Regions from separate parts of the Lysinibacillus sp. GW247-5R2A genome, predicted to be linked through region 2. Evidence: predicted binding sites of a transcription regulator. Region 2 holds the regulator's gene; the other holds the start of a gene.
What was found. Region 2 encodes NrdR, which represses ribonucleotide reductase genes. Its sites were predicted from a motif close to AACACNATATATNGTGTT; they were not measured.

Region 1: a site for NrdR is predicted at 2,572-2,589, ahead of AC07YC_RS10325 (vitamin B12-dependent ribonucleotide reductase). Genes of this name have one in related genera too.

Annotation. Positions count from the first base shown of each region.
Region 1 covers NZ_JBWKZL010000005.1:262,343-270,589, reverse strand. The annotation lists gene AC07YC_RS10340 (amino acid permease) at 1-375, opposite strand, end outside; glycine riboswitch at 541-617, opposite strand; gene AC07YC_RS10335 (rhodanese-like domain-containing protein) at 1,027-1,413, opposite strand; gene AC07YC_RS10330 (lipoate--protein ligase family protein) at 1,618-2,448, shown strand; gene AC07YC_RS10325 (vitamin B12-dependent ribonucleotide reductase) at 2,637-5,207, shown strand; gene AC07YC_RS10320 (alpha/beta hydrolase fold domain-containing protein) at 5,733-6,671, shown strand; gene AC07YC_RS10315 (helix-turn-helix transcriptional regulator) at 6,903-7,109, shown strand; gene AC07YC_RS10310 (hypothetical protein) at 7,109-7,591, shown strand; gene AC07YC_RS10305 (DUF1385 domain-containing protein) at 7,722-8,247, opposite strand, start outside.
Region 2 covers NZ_JBWKZL010000006.1:93,901-102,147, reverse strand. The annotation lists gene AC07YC_RS11035 (DNA polymerase I) at 1-20, shown strand, start outside; gene AC07YC_RS11030 (hypothetical protein) at 196-342, shown strand; gene polA (DNA polymerase I) at 400-3,027, shown strand; gene mutM (bifunctional DNA-formamidopyrimidine glycosylase/DNA-(apurinic or apyrimidinic site) lyase) at 3,040-3,912, shown strand; gene coaE (dephospho-CoA kinase) at 3,926-4,519, shown strand; gene AC07YC_RS11010 (glyceraldehyde-3-phosphate dehydrogenase) at 4,724-5,746, shown strand; gene nrdR (transcriptional regulator NrdR) at 5,929-6,399, shown strand; gene AC07YC_RS11000 (replication initiation and membrane attachment family protein) at 6,416-7,780, shown strand; gene dnaI (primosomal protein DnaI) at 7,808-8,247, shown strand, end outside.

The DNA of each region.
Region 1 (8,247 bases), on a different contig from region 2:
AGCTGGAACCCATTGAGGGATATCAAACCAATATTGTGTATAAACCCCCACAGCGATAATATCTGCCATCGCCGTCATGATCCAACAGAACCAGTAGGTCCAGCCTGTTACATACCCTGCCCATGGCCCTATGTATTCGGAGGCAAAATCCGTAAATGATGTATATCCTGAATTCGATAATAATAGTTCGCCCAATGCACGCATAACAAAAAAGAGTGCCGTTCCGACAATTAAATAGGCAAGGATGATCGAAGGCCCTGCTAATGCAATGGCTTTCCCAGAGCCTAGAAATAAACCGGTTCCTATTGTCCCACCAATGGCAATAAGCTGTACATGGCGATTTTTTAATTCACGTTTTAATTGTTGCTGTTCCACGTTAATCCCCCCAAAGATGCATAAAAAATAATGACTGGAAAAATAAAAAAAGAGACTAGTTGTGACACTAGTCTCGGAAAAACGTCAGAATAACAAATACCATTTGATCACGGATGGTTCATGAAATCATCGTAACCATCGTATGGCATCGCTTAAAAAAGCTGTTATTACTCCTCTGTCCTTTTGCCTGAGATAGTGAACCCTTCGGCGACGCACAATGCGCTCTCTCCAGAACTGCTCCTGCTATAGTTTGATCCATAGCATTCATAGCTTATTAATTTTTTATCATAAATATTATTTTAAGATATTATATATCCTAGCAGTGCTTTTACAATTATTCAACTAGAAATTTATATTATTTTCAGAAAAATAGAAGAATGTAGTGCATAAATGAAAATTACTAACGATAATTAGTATTTTTGGACATACAAAGATTTCCGTAGTATGCGCAAATGGGTAAATACGAAAGCTTAATGTGGAAGAAATGAAGTGGGGACAAGTGAGGGGGAGGAGGATCATTATAGTATGAACGAGTGTACGAAATAGCCACTTAAAGTTTTGCAATAGATATAATATAGTAGAAACTCTGAATTTTTTGTATAAAAAGAAGCCGTCTCCTAGTTCTTTGAGACGACTTTTTTTAGGGAAATATTAATATTTTTTGGCTTTTATTTTACCTGTCCAAGTTTTGAAACCGCCTTGAAGTTGGTAAATTTGGTTGTACCCACGTTTTTTAAGAAATAGTGCAGCACGTGAGCTACGGCCTGTATTTTGACAGTATAAATATACTGGTAAATCTGGGCGAATTTCTTTATAACGTTGACGTAATGTTGTGGAAGGAACATTTCGTGCGCCAAGAATGTGACCAGCATCAAATTCTTTTTGTTCACGAACATCGATTAGCTGCGCTTTACGATAGCCTTCAATAAATTGTTCTTGTGTTAAGTTGGTTACAGCTTTTTTGAGTCTTAGTGCATTAATACCGATGTATGCAATTACGACTACTAAAACGACACCGATTGTGATAAGTATGTCCAAGATTTTCTTACCCCTTTCTATCTTCTTTATTATTATAAAAGATGCGCTAGCGATAGTCCAATGAGTTTGATAAAATTAACTAGATTGTGGCGAATTCGTCGATATCGTTTGAAAAGCCACAACTTGAACTGTAACGTAATCTTCGTTAAGGTTGAACCGCAGGTGGGGCCTGAGGTATTTTTATAAATTGTAGGAGATGAACATATGACAACTTGGTATTTTTTAAATTCAGGGAAATGTAGTCCTTCTTTTAATATGGCACTAGATGAAGCATTACTTGATTGGCATAGTGAGGGGTTCATTCCACCAGTCATTCGTTTTTATGAGTGGGAACCGGCAACATTATCAATCGGTTATTTTCAGCAAGCCAAAAAAGATATAAATTTAGATGCTGTACGTGAGCAAGGCTTAGGTTTTGTACGTCGACCAACTGGTGGACGAGCTGTGCTGCATGAGCATGAGCTCACATATAGTGTCATCGTAACAGAAAGCTATCCAAATATGCCAGAGTCAGTGACAGAGGCGTACCGTGTGCTAAGTGAGGGAATCTTGCAAGGTTTCCATAACTTAGGGATGGATGCCTATTTTAGTGTCCCTGATACAGAGGAGAAAAGAGCAGACTTAAAGAGTCCGAAAAGTGCTGTATGCTTTGATGCTCCAAGCTGGTATGAGCTGGTAGTCGAAGGGAAAAAAATAGCGGGAAGTGCGCAAACACGTCAAAAAGGTGTTATATTGCAGCATGGTGCCATTTTATTAGATTTAGATCAGGAGAAGTTATTATCGGTCTTTAATTTTTCGAGTGAAGAAGCGAAGGATCGTATGCGCAGAAAATTACCAGAGAAAGCAGTAGCGATTAACAGTCTTGTGGATGAACCTGTGACAGTTGAACAATGTGTGACTGCTTTTCGAGATGGTTTTGCAAAATCGTTGCAAATTGAATTAAAACCATTTACACTTTCTGAGGAGCAGTTAGAATATGTCCGTGCATTAGAAGAAAAAAAATATGCATCTGATGAATGGAACTTCAAAAAGTAAAAAATGGTATAAAAAAAATATTTTTAAGCGTTCAATCCTTGCTATTACAAGTAGTTACGATTCTATTGAAAAAAGCAAGAGTTGAATTGAAAATCTATATATAGTATCTTTTTTAAAGACATATACACAATATGTAGTGTTTAACAACACATGATATTGTGTATTTATTTTGTAAGGGAGGCAAAACGATGGTACTCACAAATCATCAACCCGATGTAAACAATCAATTTGAACAGTTAAACAAAGATATCGAACAATTCCCGCAGGTACACCCTGTCACGCCTGATATGCACATCAAGCACAAAGGTGTATCAAGACTTGTCATGATCGATCGCTACTCGTTTAAAGACACAGAAAAGAAAACACTAAAAGCCGGTGACTTTGTTGTTTTAACGGTAAAAGCTGATCCAAAATTCCCTGCACGTGGTTTAGGGACAATTCAAAAGCTGGACATGACTACAAAAACAGCTGATATTTTGATTGAGGAAGATTATCGTAGCGTTTTAGACGATCCACAGGAGCAAGAAACGGGTGTGATTACGCGTTCAATTGACGTGCTTGAGAAGCCTCTTGAGATTTTTTATGAACAAATCGCTAAACGAAATGCAACAGGACTGGCGGTTGTTGAAAAAACACCAGAAAAACGCCAAGAATGGTTTGAAAAATTTTATGAGCAATTAGTGTCCTTAAAGTTCATTCCTGCTGGACGAGTAATATACGGAGCAGGATCTGAAACAGATGTAACATTCTTTAACTGTTACGTAATGCCTTTTGTTGCGGATTCACGCGAAGGTATTAGTGATCACCGAAAGCAAGTAATGGAAATTATGAGCCGTGGTGGTGGTGTAGGAACAAATGGTTCCACATTACGTCCACGCAACACATTGGCACGTGGTGTAAACGGTAAATCATCAGGTTCTGTTTCTTGGTTAGATGATATTGCTAAATTAACACATCTTGTAGAGCAAGGTGGCTCACGTCGTGGAGCACAAATGATTATGCTTGCCGATTGGCATCCAGATATTGTGGAGTTTATTATTTCGAAAATGCAAAACCCACGTATTCTGCGTTACCTAATTGAAAATACAACGGATGAAACGATCATCCGTCTAGCGAAAGAGAAATTAAACTTCAAGCCACTTTCTATGCAGGAAGAAGCGATGTACCAAGGCATTGTAAACTATAAAAGCATTGAAGGTTTAGGTGGATTTGATACGGCCATTATTCGTGAGGCTGAAAATAAATTACGTGATGGTGGCACATATACTGTGCATAACTCAGAGTTTTTAACAGGTGCAAACATCTCCGTAACATTAACAAAAGAATTTATGGAAGCTGTTGAAAAAGATGCTGATTTCGAACTGCGTTTCCCAGCGGTTGAAGAATACTCGAAAGAAGAAATGCATGCTTACAACACAGAATGGCATCATGTTGGTGACGTTCGTGAATGGGAGAAAATGGGCTATAAAATCCGCACATATCGCACGATCAAAGCGAAAGAATTGTGGAATTTAATTAATGTATGTGCAACATACTCTGCAGAGCCAGGAATTTTCTTTATCGACAATGCCAATGATATGACGAATGCAAAGGCATATGGTCAAAGCGTTGTTGCAACTAATCCATGTGGGGAACAACCACTTGCGCCATACTCAGTGTGTAACTTGGCAGCGGTAAACCTTGCACAATTTGCGAATAAAGACAACCAAACTGTAGATTACGAAGCACTACGTGAAACGGTTCGTGTCGGTGTCCGTATGCAGGATAACGTTATTGATGCAACACCATACTTCTTAGAAGAGAACCGTGTACAAGCACTAGGTGAGCGTCGTGTTGGTCTGGGCGTAATGGGCCTAGCTGATTTACTCATTTATTGTGAGAAAGAATACGGTTCTGAAGCAGGTAATGCTTTAGTCGATGAAATCTTTAAAACAATTGCTGAAACAGCGTATGAGGCGTCTACAGAGCTTGCTAAAGAGCGTGGAAGCTTCCCATTCTTAGTAGGTGCTACAGACGAAGAAACAGCTCGTTTACGTAAAGCTTTCACAGAAACAGGCTTTATGCAAAAAATGCCTGCACACATTAAGGAGCAAATTTTGGCAACAGGTATCCGTAACTCCCATTTATTAACGGTTGCTCCAACGGGTTCAACAGGAACAATGGTAGGCGTAGCAACAGGTCTTGAGCCATACTTCTCCTTCACTTACTACCGTTCTGGCCGTCTAGGTAAGTTCATTGAAGTGAAAGCTGAAATTGTCAAAGAATATTTAGATCGTCATCCAGAGGCTAATGAGCAAGAGCTTCCAGAATGGTTTGTAACGGCAATGGAGCTAAAACCAGAGGCACATGCGGATGTACAATGTATTATTCAAAAATGGATTGATTCATCGATCTCTAAAACAGTAAACGCGCCAAAAGGCTATACTGTACAACAGGTTGAAAAAGTATATGAGCGACTATATAAAGGTGGCGCTAAAGGTGGTACGGTCTATGTGGATGGTAGCCGTGATTCACAGGTACTTACGCTAAAAGCCGAAGAAAATGATATGGATCAACTATCATTTGAGGAGGAATTAGTAGAAGAACATACAACACGTCCAGTCGTATTAGTTGATACGATTCAAGCACTAGAGTCCACGACGGTAATTGGCTCGGACGTAGGAAATACATGTCCAGTATGTCGTAAAGGAACAGTCGAGGAAATGGGCGGCTGTAATACTTGTACAAACTGTGGCGCACAGTTAAAATGCGGCCTGTAAAATAGTAAAAAATGCTATCTTGTAGCTTTAAATAAAGCCATGATGAAACACCCCTTGGATTATTTTAATCCAAAGGGGTGTTTTTATATCTTAACGCACTTGAAACTGGTTGTTATGCCGGCATTGGCAAATCAATAAAGCTCGGAGTCTGATATTTTATATCACTAGTAAAAGGAAATTTTTCAGCTCCAATAGAATATATATATTGAATTATTGATGCGGGATAAAACATGAATAACTATCTGAAAGAAATTTCTCAAGACTTAATAAATTCAAATTTGAATCAATTTTAACTCAACCTTATTTCTTCAAAGAAGCGGATAGGTATTTTATTTTTAACATGCAAATTTGAAGGAGTATACGCCAATTTGTGGAATTAAAATAATGTCCGGTCAATTGTAATAAAGTTTGATGACAACACCTATTTTGTAAAGTACTCGCTAATGACATTTGATTTTAAGGCTTGTTTATGTAGGGTTCTCATACATCTAGCTAGGTAAAAAAATGGTGAAAGGGGATAGAGTAATGAGTATAGTGATTTTTAATGGAGAGCGTTCTGACGAAAGTGTTCTATTTGAAAAGTTGTTATTTTCCCAGAGTAATAAAGTGAGTTTTTCTAGTGTTGAGAATGCTAAACAGTTCATCAAGCAAAGAGCAACGGTGAATAATCAGCCCTATGTCATTGGAGATGATGTTCAATTTTTGAGTGTTAAGGATGAACAAACTTTTGAGGATATGCAAGTTTTTACATTAAATGATCAAAAGTCCTCGAAACAAAAAGTGATTCTTTATATTCATGGTGGGGCTTGGACGAATCAACCGTTAAATTTACATTGGCTGTTCATGGATAAAATAGCACAGGCATTACAGGCAAAAGTTATTGCTCCGATTTATCCGAAAGTACCTCATTTTAATCATAAGGACACGTACCAAAAAATGCTGCATCTCTATAATAGAATTTTAGAGACGGTTGAAAGCTCCAGTCAATTAACGATTATAGGAGATTCTGCAGGAGGTAATATAGCACTTGGTTTGGCCCAGCTCTTAAAGCAAGACCAATTGCCACAGCCACAAGATATTATTTTACTATCGGCTTGTGTTGACCTAAGTCTAGAAAATCCTCTTATCCCAGAATATGAAGAAAAGGACCCTATGCTAGCTAGTGAAGGAATGGGAGTCATCACAAAGATATGGGCAGCTGATAAGGATTTAAAGGACCCATTGATTAGTCCAATTTATGGTGATTTTCAAGGTCTAGCGAGTATTACTCATTTTATTGGCACCCATGAAAGTTTATATCCAGATGCAGTAAAGTTTGATGAACAACTAAGCGAGCAAGGGATTGAGATGACAACCTTTGTTTATCCTAAAATGAACCATGTATTTGTTGTCATGCCCATCCCAGAAGCACTAGATGCTCAACAGAAAATTATAAATATTATTCATAATAAAGTGCTGAAATAGAAAGGGTTACGCTAAATAAAATAGTGTGGAGATCCCAAGTGTGTTTTGATTTTCAAAACACGCTTTTTTTATTTCCAGTTTTCATAAACGGATTTTTATGCTATACCCCCTCAAATCTTATTCTATAAACGATAATTAATTGTAAAGCTAGCTTGACATAATAAGAGATGTAAAGTAAACTTTACTTATTGCAAAATGTACAGTTTACTTTACATTTAATGAGGAGGCATTATGAAAAACAGAATTCGGGAATTGCGTAAATCGAAAAAGATTACGCAGGAGGATTTGTCTAAGATAGTGGGTGTCTCACGACAATCTATCATTGCAATTGAATCGGGAAAATTCAATCCATCATTAGAGCTTGCCTACAATATTTCAAAAGCGTTCAACTGCACGATTGAGGAAGTTTTTATTTTCGAAGAGGAGGAAATGGCATAATGGAATTTTCTATAGGGGGTATTTTGGGACTGTACGGCGGGATGATTTTTGGTATCCTTGGCTGGTGGTTCGGAAGGAAAAAAGCGAAGAAAAATAGAGGCTTAGATGAAGTACACGATCATATTTGGCAAAAGGCGAAATCTTATTCATGGTATTTAACGTTAGCAGCAATTTATATTTTCTTTTCTTTAGTAGTGTTTGGGATTAAATTAAGCACTGCCATGGTTTTAGCTGTACTTTTATTCGTACACTTAGGGAGCTGGGCGATCATTGGGCTCATTTTGACTATCAACATGTACAGACCAATACCTTTTAAGCCTTCTTATGTGAAGTTAGGTATAAGCATCAATGTCGCATCACTACTTATTTTTACCATTATCTCGATCCTAACAAATAATTGGCTGTTTTTATTATTCAGTATTCTGCCTAGTATGATGGGTATATTTACTGCCCTTACAGTCAGTAGGAAAGATTCTAAATAAGTTAAATTATATGTTTCATTACTTTGATAGGTCTATTTAACTGCCATTCTGGCATTTAAACGAAAAATGCAAGGCTAGCATCTATATAAAAAAGGCAATGCCAACAACTTACGTTGGCACTGCCTTTTCCTTAATCGTGATTTAATGTTGCTGCTATTTCTGGCTGTTGCTCTACTTGAAGTAGCATATTAAAGGATGCAATGGCAACTTCCACTTGATCATCCTTTGGTTCGCGAGTCGTTAGCAATTGAAGCCATAGACCAGGATAGCCAAGGAATCGTAATACAGGGATATTACGGCAAGCATTTGTTGCCTGTAATACTTCAAATGATATGCCTAGTACTACTGGAATTAATAAAATACGATCTAAAATACGTAGCCATAGCGGGTCAGTTGGCACAAAGAAATATAAGAACATGCCGACAAAGACTGTGAAAAGAATAAAGCTACTACCACAACGATAGTGTAGACGTGATTGTGCTTGGACGTTTTCAACTGTAACGTCTAAACCAGCTTCATAGCAGTTGATGACTTTATGCTCCGCTCCATGGTACTGAAATACTCGTTTGATGAGAGGCGTTAACGAGATAAAATATAAATATGTGAGCAGTAATAGTAGTTTAATACCGCTTTCAAGTAGAATTTGGCCCGTTTTC
Region 2 (8,247 bases):
ATCGAACAGCCAATCAATAATATCAATAATAGAACTTTCATTCACTGGGACTTTCTCTGCGAATGGGAGTTTTTTTACGTCTTATACGTTGAACACGAGGAAACCCATACTATCGAGGGCGAACAAGTTACTTCAATAATATACAGTGATTCTGTGACAGGACATGACCTGCTACTAGGTTGAAATGCAATAGTGATGGATAGCATGTTAAAAGTGACGGATAGCGAGCCAAAAGTGACGGATAAAACCGAGAAAGTGACGGATAGCGAGCCGAAAGTGACGGATAGCGAGTCAAAAGTAGCGGATTACCTTAGGGAGGATCCGTCTGCTTTTTTTACTTGAAATGTATTGTTATGATAAAGTAGAAGGAAGTAGAAGACAACGCAGGAGGATAATATAATGACAAAGGAAAAATTACTATTATTGGACGGTAATAGTTTAGCATATCGCGCGTTTTTTGCGTTGCCATTGTTGACGAATCATAGTGGTATTCATACGAATGCTGTATACGGCTTTACAACGATGCTACAAAGAATATTAGAGGAAGAGCAACCAACGCAAATATTAGTGGCATTTGATGCTGGAAAAACAACTTTCCGCCATGAAACCTTTACAGAATATAAAGGTGGACGACAAAAGACCCCACCAGAATTATCAGAGCAATTCCCTTATATACGCAAGCTAATTGATGCTTATGGAATTAAGCAATATGAGCAAGACCTATACGAAGCGGATGATATTATTGGGACGCTGGCAAAAGAGGCTTCTTCACAGGATATGGATGTTATTATCGTATCTGGAGACCGCGATTTAACACAGCTTGCGACAGAGCAAGTAACGGTTTATATTACGAAAAAAGGGATTACGGAAATTGAGAGAAACACGCCAGCCTTTATTGCCGAAAAGTACGGGTTAACGCCCCTACAAATTATTGATATGAAAGGCTTAATGGGGGATTCTTCAGATAATATTCCCGGTGTGCCAGGTGTTGGTGAAAAGACGGCTGTCAAACTATTAAAAGAGCATGGCTCCGTTGAGGCACTTTACGAGGCGATGGATACATTGAAAGCTTCTAAGATGAAAGAAAAGCTGGTAGCCAATGAAGAGCAGGCTAAGATGAGCAAGAAGCTGGCAACGATTTTTACAGATGCCCCAATTACCATTTCACTAACTGATCTCGCGTACCATGGACCGAATGAAGAAGAATTGATCAATGTATGGCGTGAGCTTGGCTTTAAATCACTGCTCGAGAAAAGTGATTTTACTGTGCAGGAGCAAGAGCAAGCACCTTTTGATTTTGAACAAGTGCAAGAAGTACGACAAGAAGACTTGCAAGATGTGATGGCTGTACATGTTGAGCTAGAGAATGAACATTACCACACTTGTGCGCTACTTGGAATGGCCCTATCTGATGGGACCAAGACTCAATACATTCCGTTTGACATTGCGGCAAAATCAGATATATTACGTCGCTGGTTAGAGGACTCCTCAAAAATAAAATATATGTCTGATTCCAAGGCGTCTCAAGCAGCATTAAAACGAGCAGGTATTCAATTAGCTGGCGTTGATTTTGATTTAGTGCTTGCCTCGTATATTAATAATCCTGGACTTAGTGGGGATGATGTTGCCACTCTTGCAAGGGAGCTTGGGTATTATGATGTACAAGCTGATGAAACGGTCTATGGCAAGGGAGCCAAACGTGCTATACCTGACATAGATAAGCTTGCACAGCATGTTAGCCGAAAAGCTTATGCTGTCTGGTCATTACAGCCGAAGCTAGAGGCATTATTAAAGGAAAATGAACAATTTGATCTTTATAAAGACTTGGAATTGCCACTGGCAGCCATTTTAGGTGAGATGGAAAGTGAAGGCATTACCGTTAACCGTGCTACGCTAGAAAAGATGGGCCAAGAGCTTAATGAAAAGCTTGTTGTGCTTGAACAAGAAATTTATGCGGAGGCAGGAGAAACGTTTAATATCAATTCACCAAAACAATTAGGTGTTATTTTATTCGATAAATTAGGTCTACCTGTTATTAAAAAAACGAAGACGGGCTATTCAACGGCTGCTGATGTATTAGAGAAGTTAAAATCTGAGCATGCCATTATTGAATATATTCTGTTATATCGTCAGCTTGGTAAATTACAGTCTACTTATATTGAAGGGCTGCTAAAGGAAATCCATGAAAAGGATAGCAAGGTGCATACTCGTTTCCAACAAGCATTAACCGCTACAGGACGACTAAGCTCAACAGATCCAAATTTACAAAACATCCCTATCCGTTTAGAGGAGGGACGTAAAATCCGTCAAGCATTTGTTCCTTCAAATGAGGATTGGATACTGTTTTCAGCGGACTATTCGCAAATCGAATTGCGGGTACTCGCACATATGTCGGAGGATAAAAACCTTGTAGAGGCATTCCGTGAAGGGATGGACGTTCATACACGAACAGCAATGGACGTATTCCATGTATCTGAAGATGAAGTTGATAGTAATATGCGTCGTGCAGCGAAGGCTGTTAACTTTGGCATTGTTTATGGTATCAGTGATTATGGTCTATCACAAAATTTAGATATTACCCGTAAGGAAGCGGCAACGTTTATCGAGAAATATTTCGCTAGTTTCCCTGGTGTTAAACAATATATGGAAGATATTGTGCAAAATGCGAAGTTCAATGGCTATGTTACAACAATTTTAAATAGACGTCGTTATTTACCAGATATTACGAGCTCAAACTTTAATTTAAGAAGCTTTGCTGAGCGTACGGCGATGAATACCCCGATTCAGGGAAGTGCTGCGGATATTATTAAAAAAGCGATGATTGATATGGATGCTCGACTAAAAAAGGAAAATATGCAGGCGAAGCTACTTTTACAAGTGCATGATGAGTTAATCTTTGAAGCACCTAAGGGAGAGATTGCGTTGCTAGAAAAAATTGTGCCAGAGGTAATGGAAAATGCAATCGAGCTTTCCGTACCACTAAGAGTAGATTTTAACCATGGTTCAACATGGTATGAAGCAAAATAAGGAGGGGTTCAAATGCCTGAATTACCAGAGGTAGAAGGTGTCGTCCAGGCATTGAAGCCAAAGGTTGAAGGACGTACAATTCAACATGTACAGCTATCTGAAAGGGTACACTTTTCTTTTAGTGAGGGGAAACAATGTATTGTTAAGCAAGCAGAGCCTGATGCATTTGAATTAACGTTGTCTGAAATGACGATTACAAACATTGAACGACGTGCGAAATATATTTTCTTTCACTTATTGAAAGATGAGGTTCCTTATGTACTTGTTAGTCACTTAGGAATGACAGGGGCATGGTTTGTTGTGAATTCACCAGAAGACATCGATGAAGCAAAATTCCAAAAGCATATCCATGCTACATTTAAAATGGCTGATGGTGGTTACTTAATTTATTCGGATATACGACGCTTTGGTGAATTGCGATTTTTGGCAAAAATTGAAGATCATATACCATTAACAAAAATGGCGCCAGAGCCGTTTGATGATTTAGCGTGTGATTTTTTTATAACAAAATCAACATTACCGAAATATGTGAATAAAGCCGTAAAAGAAGTGATTATGGATGGGCAAGTCGTTTCGGGCTGTGGCAATATTTATGCAACGGAGGCGCTGTTTGCTCAAAGAATTCATCCTGCTCGAAAAATGAACCGTATCAGTGAGAAGCGTAAACGAGCACTATTTGAGGAGATCGTTGCTGTTTTGCGTCAAAGTATTGAAGCAGGTGGTTCAACCATCTCTGATTATCGAAATATTAATGGGGAAGCTGGGAGCATGCAGAATCGTTTGAAAATGTATGGGAAAAAGATATGCCCAGCATGTGAAACGGCGACAAGTCAGATGACGATTGGTGGGCGAACATCGGTTTTTTGCCCAAATTGTCAACATTAAAGGGGATTTAACAATGATTATCGGACTTACAGGAAGTATTGCAAGCGGAAAAAGTACAGTAGCAAAAATGATGCTCGAACTAGGATTGCCGATTGTTGATGCAGATATTGTAGCGCGAGATGTCGTCGAGCCAGGAACGGAGACACTGGCATTTATTGCAGAAAACTTCGGCCAAGATATTTTACTAGAGGATGGCAATTTAAATCGGACAATGCTTGGAGATATTATTTTTCATGAGCCTGCCAAACGCAAAATTTTAAATGATATTATGCATCCGGCCATTAGAAAGGAAATGCTACGACAACGCGATGCCTATTTAGAAGGTGGCCATGAGCATGTTGTCATGGATATTCCCCTGTTATTTGAAAGTAAGCTTCAGCATTTTGTAGAGCGTATCATTGTAGTGTCGGTAAGTGAAGAGGTTCAGCTTCGACGCTTAATGGAACGCAATCAATTATCAAAAGAGGATGCCTTAGCACGCATGCACTCACAGTTGCCTATGTCTGTCAAAGAAAAGGGAGCTCATGCGGTCATTTATAATAATGAAAATCTGGAAAATACAGAGGAACAATTAAAGAAAATTCTAGCTTTCTGGGATGTAATTTAAAGTGTTTCAAGCTGAAAATGTGTAGCAAGTAAATCTTGCTACACATTTTTTTATGGGCAAATGCCATAATAAAAGATAATTTTTCAGAAAATAAGAACTTTTATAATATGACTATTTAATGTTCATCTTTTTTAAAATTGTGTTATACTAATCACCATAAAGTATATAATTAATCTGAGTATGTACTCACAGGAGGATTTTTAAATGACAGTATCAATTGCTATTAATGGTTTCGGACGTATCGGACGTATGGTTTTCCGCCAAGCGATCGTACAAGAAAATTTAAATATTGTTGCTATTAACGCTAGCTATCCAGCAGAAACGTTAGCACATTTGATTAAGTATGACACAAATCACGGAACATTTGAAGGTACAGTAGAACCAGCAGGCGATGCTTTAGTTGTAAATGGCAAACGTGTTCAAATTATTAGAGAACGCGATCCATTAAAATTACCTTGGACTACAATGGGTGTTGATATCGTTATCGAAGCTACAGGTAAATTTAATGAACGTGATAAAGCAGCAATGCACTTAGAAGCTGGCGCGAAAAAAGTTATCTTAACAGCACCTGGTAAAAACGAAGATGTAACAATTGTTTTAGGTGTGAATGATGACAAACTTGATATTGCTAAACATGATGTAATTTCAAACGCTTCTTGTACAACAAACTGCTTAGCACCAGTAGCGAAAGTGTTAAATGATACATTTGGTATTGATAATGGTTTAATGACAACTGTTCATGCTTATACAAACGATCAAAAGAACTTAGATAATCCACATAAAGATTTACGTCGTGCACGTGGGTGTGCACAATCAATTATTCCTACATCTACAGGCGCTGCCAAAGCATTAAAATTAGTTTTACCTGAGTTAGAAGGTAAAATTCATGGTATGGCACTTCGAGTTCCAACACCCAATGTTTCTTTGGTTGACCTTGTAGTAGATTTAAATACAGATGTAACAGTGGACGCTGTTAATGCAGCATTCGTAAAAGCTGTAACAGAAGGTCCAATGAAAGGCATTTTAAATTTCTCAGTTGAACCACTAGTATCTTCTGATTACAACACAACGACTTACTCATCAACAGTTGATGGACTTTCCACAATGGTATTAGGTAACCGTAAAGTGAAAGTACTTGCTTGGTATGACAATGAGTGGGGTTACTCTGCACGCGTTGTTGACCTAGTGAAAAAAGTGGCTAATGCATTAGAAACGGTAAACGCATAATATTTTCATTTTGAGCACATTGAAATCTAACTGGTTTCAATGTGCTTTTTTTAAAAAACTTTCCTTGTACTTTAGGTGCTTTAGGTTTATCATGAGCTCACTACGTGAATGCACTTTTCTTATATGTAGGAAATTTGTTATAATAGAAATATTAAATTGTTGTAAACCAGGAGAGTAATTATATGAGATGTCCATCTTGCCAATTTAACGGAACGCGTGTTGTGGATTCGAGGCCAGTAGATGATAATAAAGAAATTCGTAGACGTCGTGAATGTGAGTCATGTGGCTTCCGTTTTACAACGTTTGAAAAAATTGAAGAGACCCCATTAGTTGTAGTGAAAAAAGAAGGTTCACGAGAGGAATTTAGCCGTGAAAAGGTACTTCGTGGACTTATTCGTGCCTGTGAGAAACGCCCAGTTGCGCTTGATATACTGGAGCAGCTTGTCCTATCAATTGAAAAAGATCTTCGTCGTATAGGAAATTCAGAAGTACGCTCAGAAGATGTCGGTGAATTGGTAATGGATCGCTTAGCCAAAATTGATGAGGTGGCGTATGTCCGTTTTGCATCGGTCTACCGACAGTTTAAGGATATCAATGTCTTTATCGAGGAGATTAAAGATATTATTCAACGTCAAACGGAGCAGAAATCATAGAAAATAGAGAGGATGAATGACGTTGATTCATTTATTTAAGGAATTGCAGCCTGGCGATCCTTTTGACATTCGTCTACCTCATGCATTTTCTACTCAAGAGCGTCAATTAGTAACATTATTCTATCAACCGTTAACGGGCTCAGACCCTATAAGCCTTTATTTAACTTTATGGGCAGAAGCAGAGCAGATACCAAAGCCGCAAATGACACATTATTATTTAATGAATGTGCTCGGGCTGCCTATTGGTAAAGTGTTTGAGGCGCGTATAGCCCTTGAAGCGATTGGTTTACTACGTACATGGAAAAAAGAAAATGCTGGTGAGCGAAGTTTTTTATATGAGCTGCAGCGCCCATTAGATGCGGAAAGCTTTATGAAAGACCCGTTGTTATCGATGTTTTTATTTAGCAAAATTGGAGAGCAGGCATATCGTAATTTACGGCAACGTTTTATATCCCCTGTGAGGGACGCGGATTTTAAAGATGTATCTCGTGCCTTTATAGATGTCTATAAGCCCGTTCATTCCAATATTCCATCAGATTTACAAGTGGATACGAATCGTAAGGATAAACAACAAAGGGTGTATCCTTTTTATTTGGAGCAATTTGACTTCGATCTGTTGAAAGCAGGTTTATCTGAGCAATTGGTGCCATCCAATTTACTGACATTAGAAGTTCGTGAGGCTATTGCTAAGCTGGCATTTTTATATCATTTAACAGCGCTTGATATGCAAAAAGTAGTGATTCTTGCTTTAGACGATGATTTAGGGATTTCACAGGAGCGCTTACGCAAGGCAGCTGCTGATTTCTACAAGTTAACAATGTCAAAAGAGCCCCCCAAAATAGCGAGAGTTAGCGAGCCGTTGCCAGTGGAAGAAACCGGACAAAAATCGAAGGATCAGGAGTTACAACACTATTTAGAGACTACGGCTCCTATTCAAGTATTGCGTGACATTAATAATGGGAAAGAACCTTTGCAAACATCTGTGCAACTTGCAGAAAGTTTAATTGTGCAGCATGGCATGCCGATTGGGGTAGTCAATGCGTTACTTGAGTATGTTATGTTAACAACGGATATGAAGTTACCTAAAAAATATGTGGAAACAATTGCGGATCATTGGGTGCGTAAAAATATCCAAACTGCTAAAGAAGCAATGGAACTTGCACGCCAAGAGCATGATAAATATACAACTTGGAAAAACAAACCTCAAACATCCACTAAAACAAGCCAGCGAGCTAAGGGACGTTCAGGACATCAACGAGAAGAAAAAGTCCCCGAGTGGTTTTATAAACGTGATGAGAAACAAGAGGAAAGTACTTCTAGCACGATAGATTTTGAAAAAGAACGTCAAAAAATATTAGAGATGCTGGGGAAAAGTGAATAGTAAAGAAGGTGAGCAACAATCGAACCTATAAATGGACCATTAAAACGAGCTATTAATGTACCCTCGTTTCAAGAACGCTATGAAGCCATGCGACGTGAAATTTTAGAAAATCCACGCGTACAAGAATTTCTAGCACGTCATGCAGATGAATTAAGCTACGATAATATCGAACGAAATTTACCTAAGCTCCATGAATTTATTAGTCAATCTACGGAATGCTGTGGTTGTGATAACACAGAACATTGTACAAACTATTTAAAAGGCTTCCTTCCTACTTTAAGGGTAGTTCGGAATACAGTTGAAATGGATTATGTACGCTGTGAGCAAAAAATTAGAGAAGAAGAGCGTCGGGATGTCGCGAATATGATTGCTAGTATGCATATGCCGAAAGATGTGCTTCAAGCAACGATTCACGATTTAAGTATTGATGATGAGTCTCGAGTGATGATTGCCCAAAAAGCAGCGCA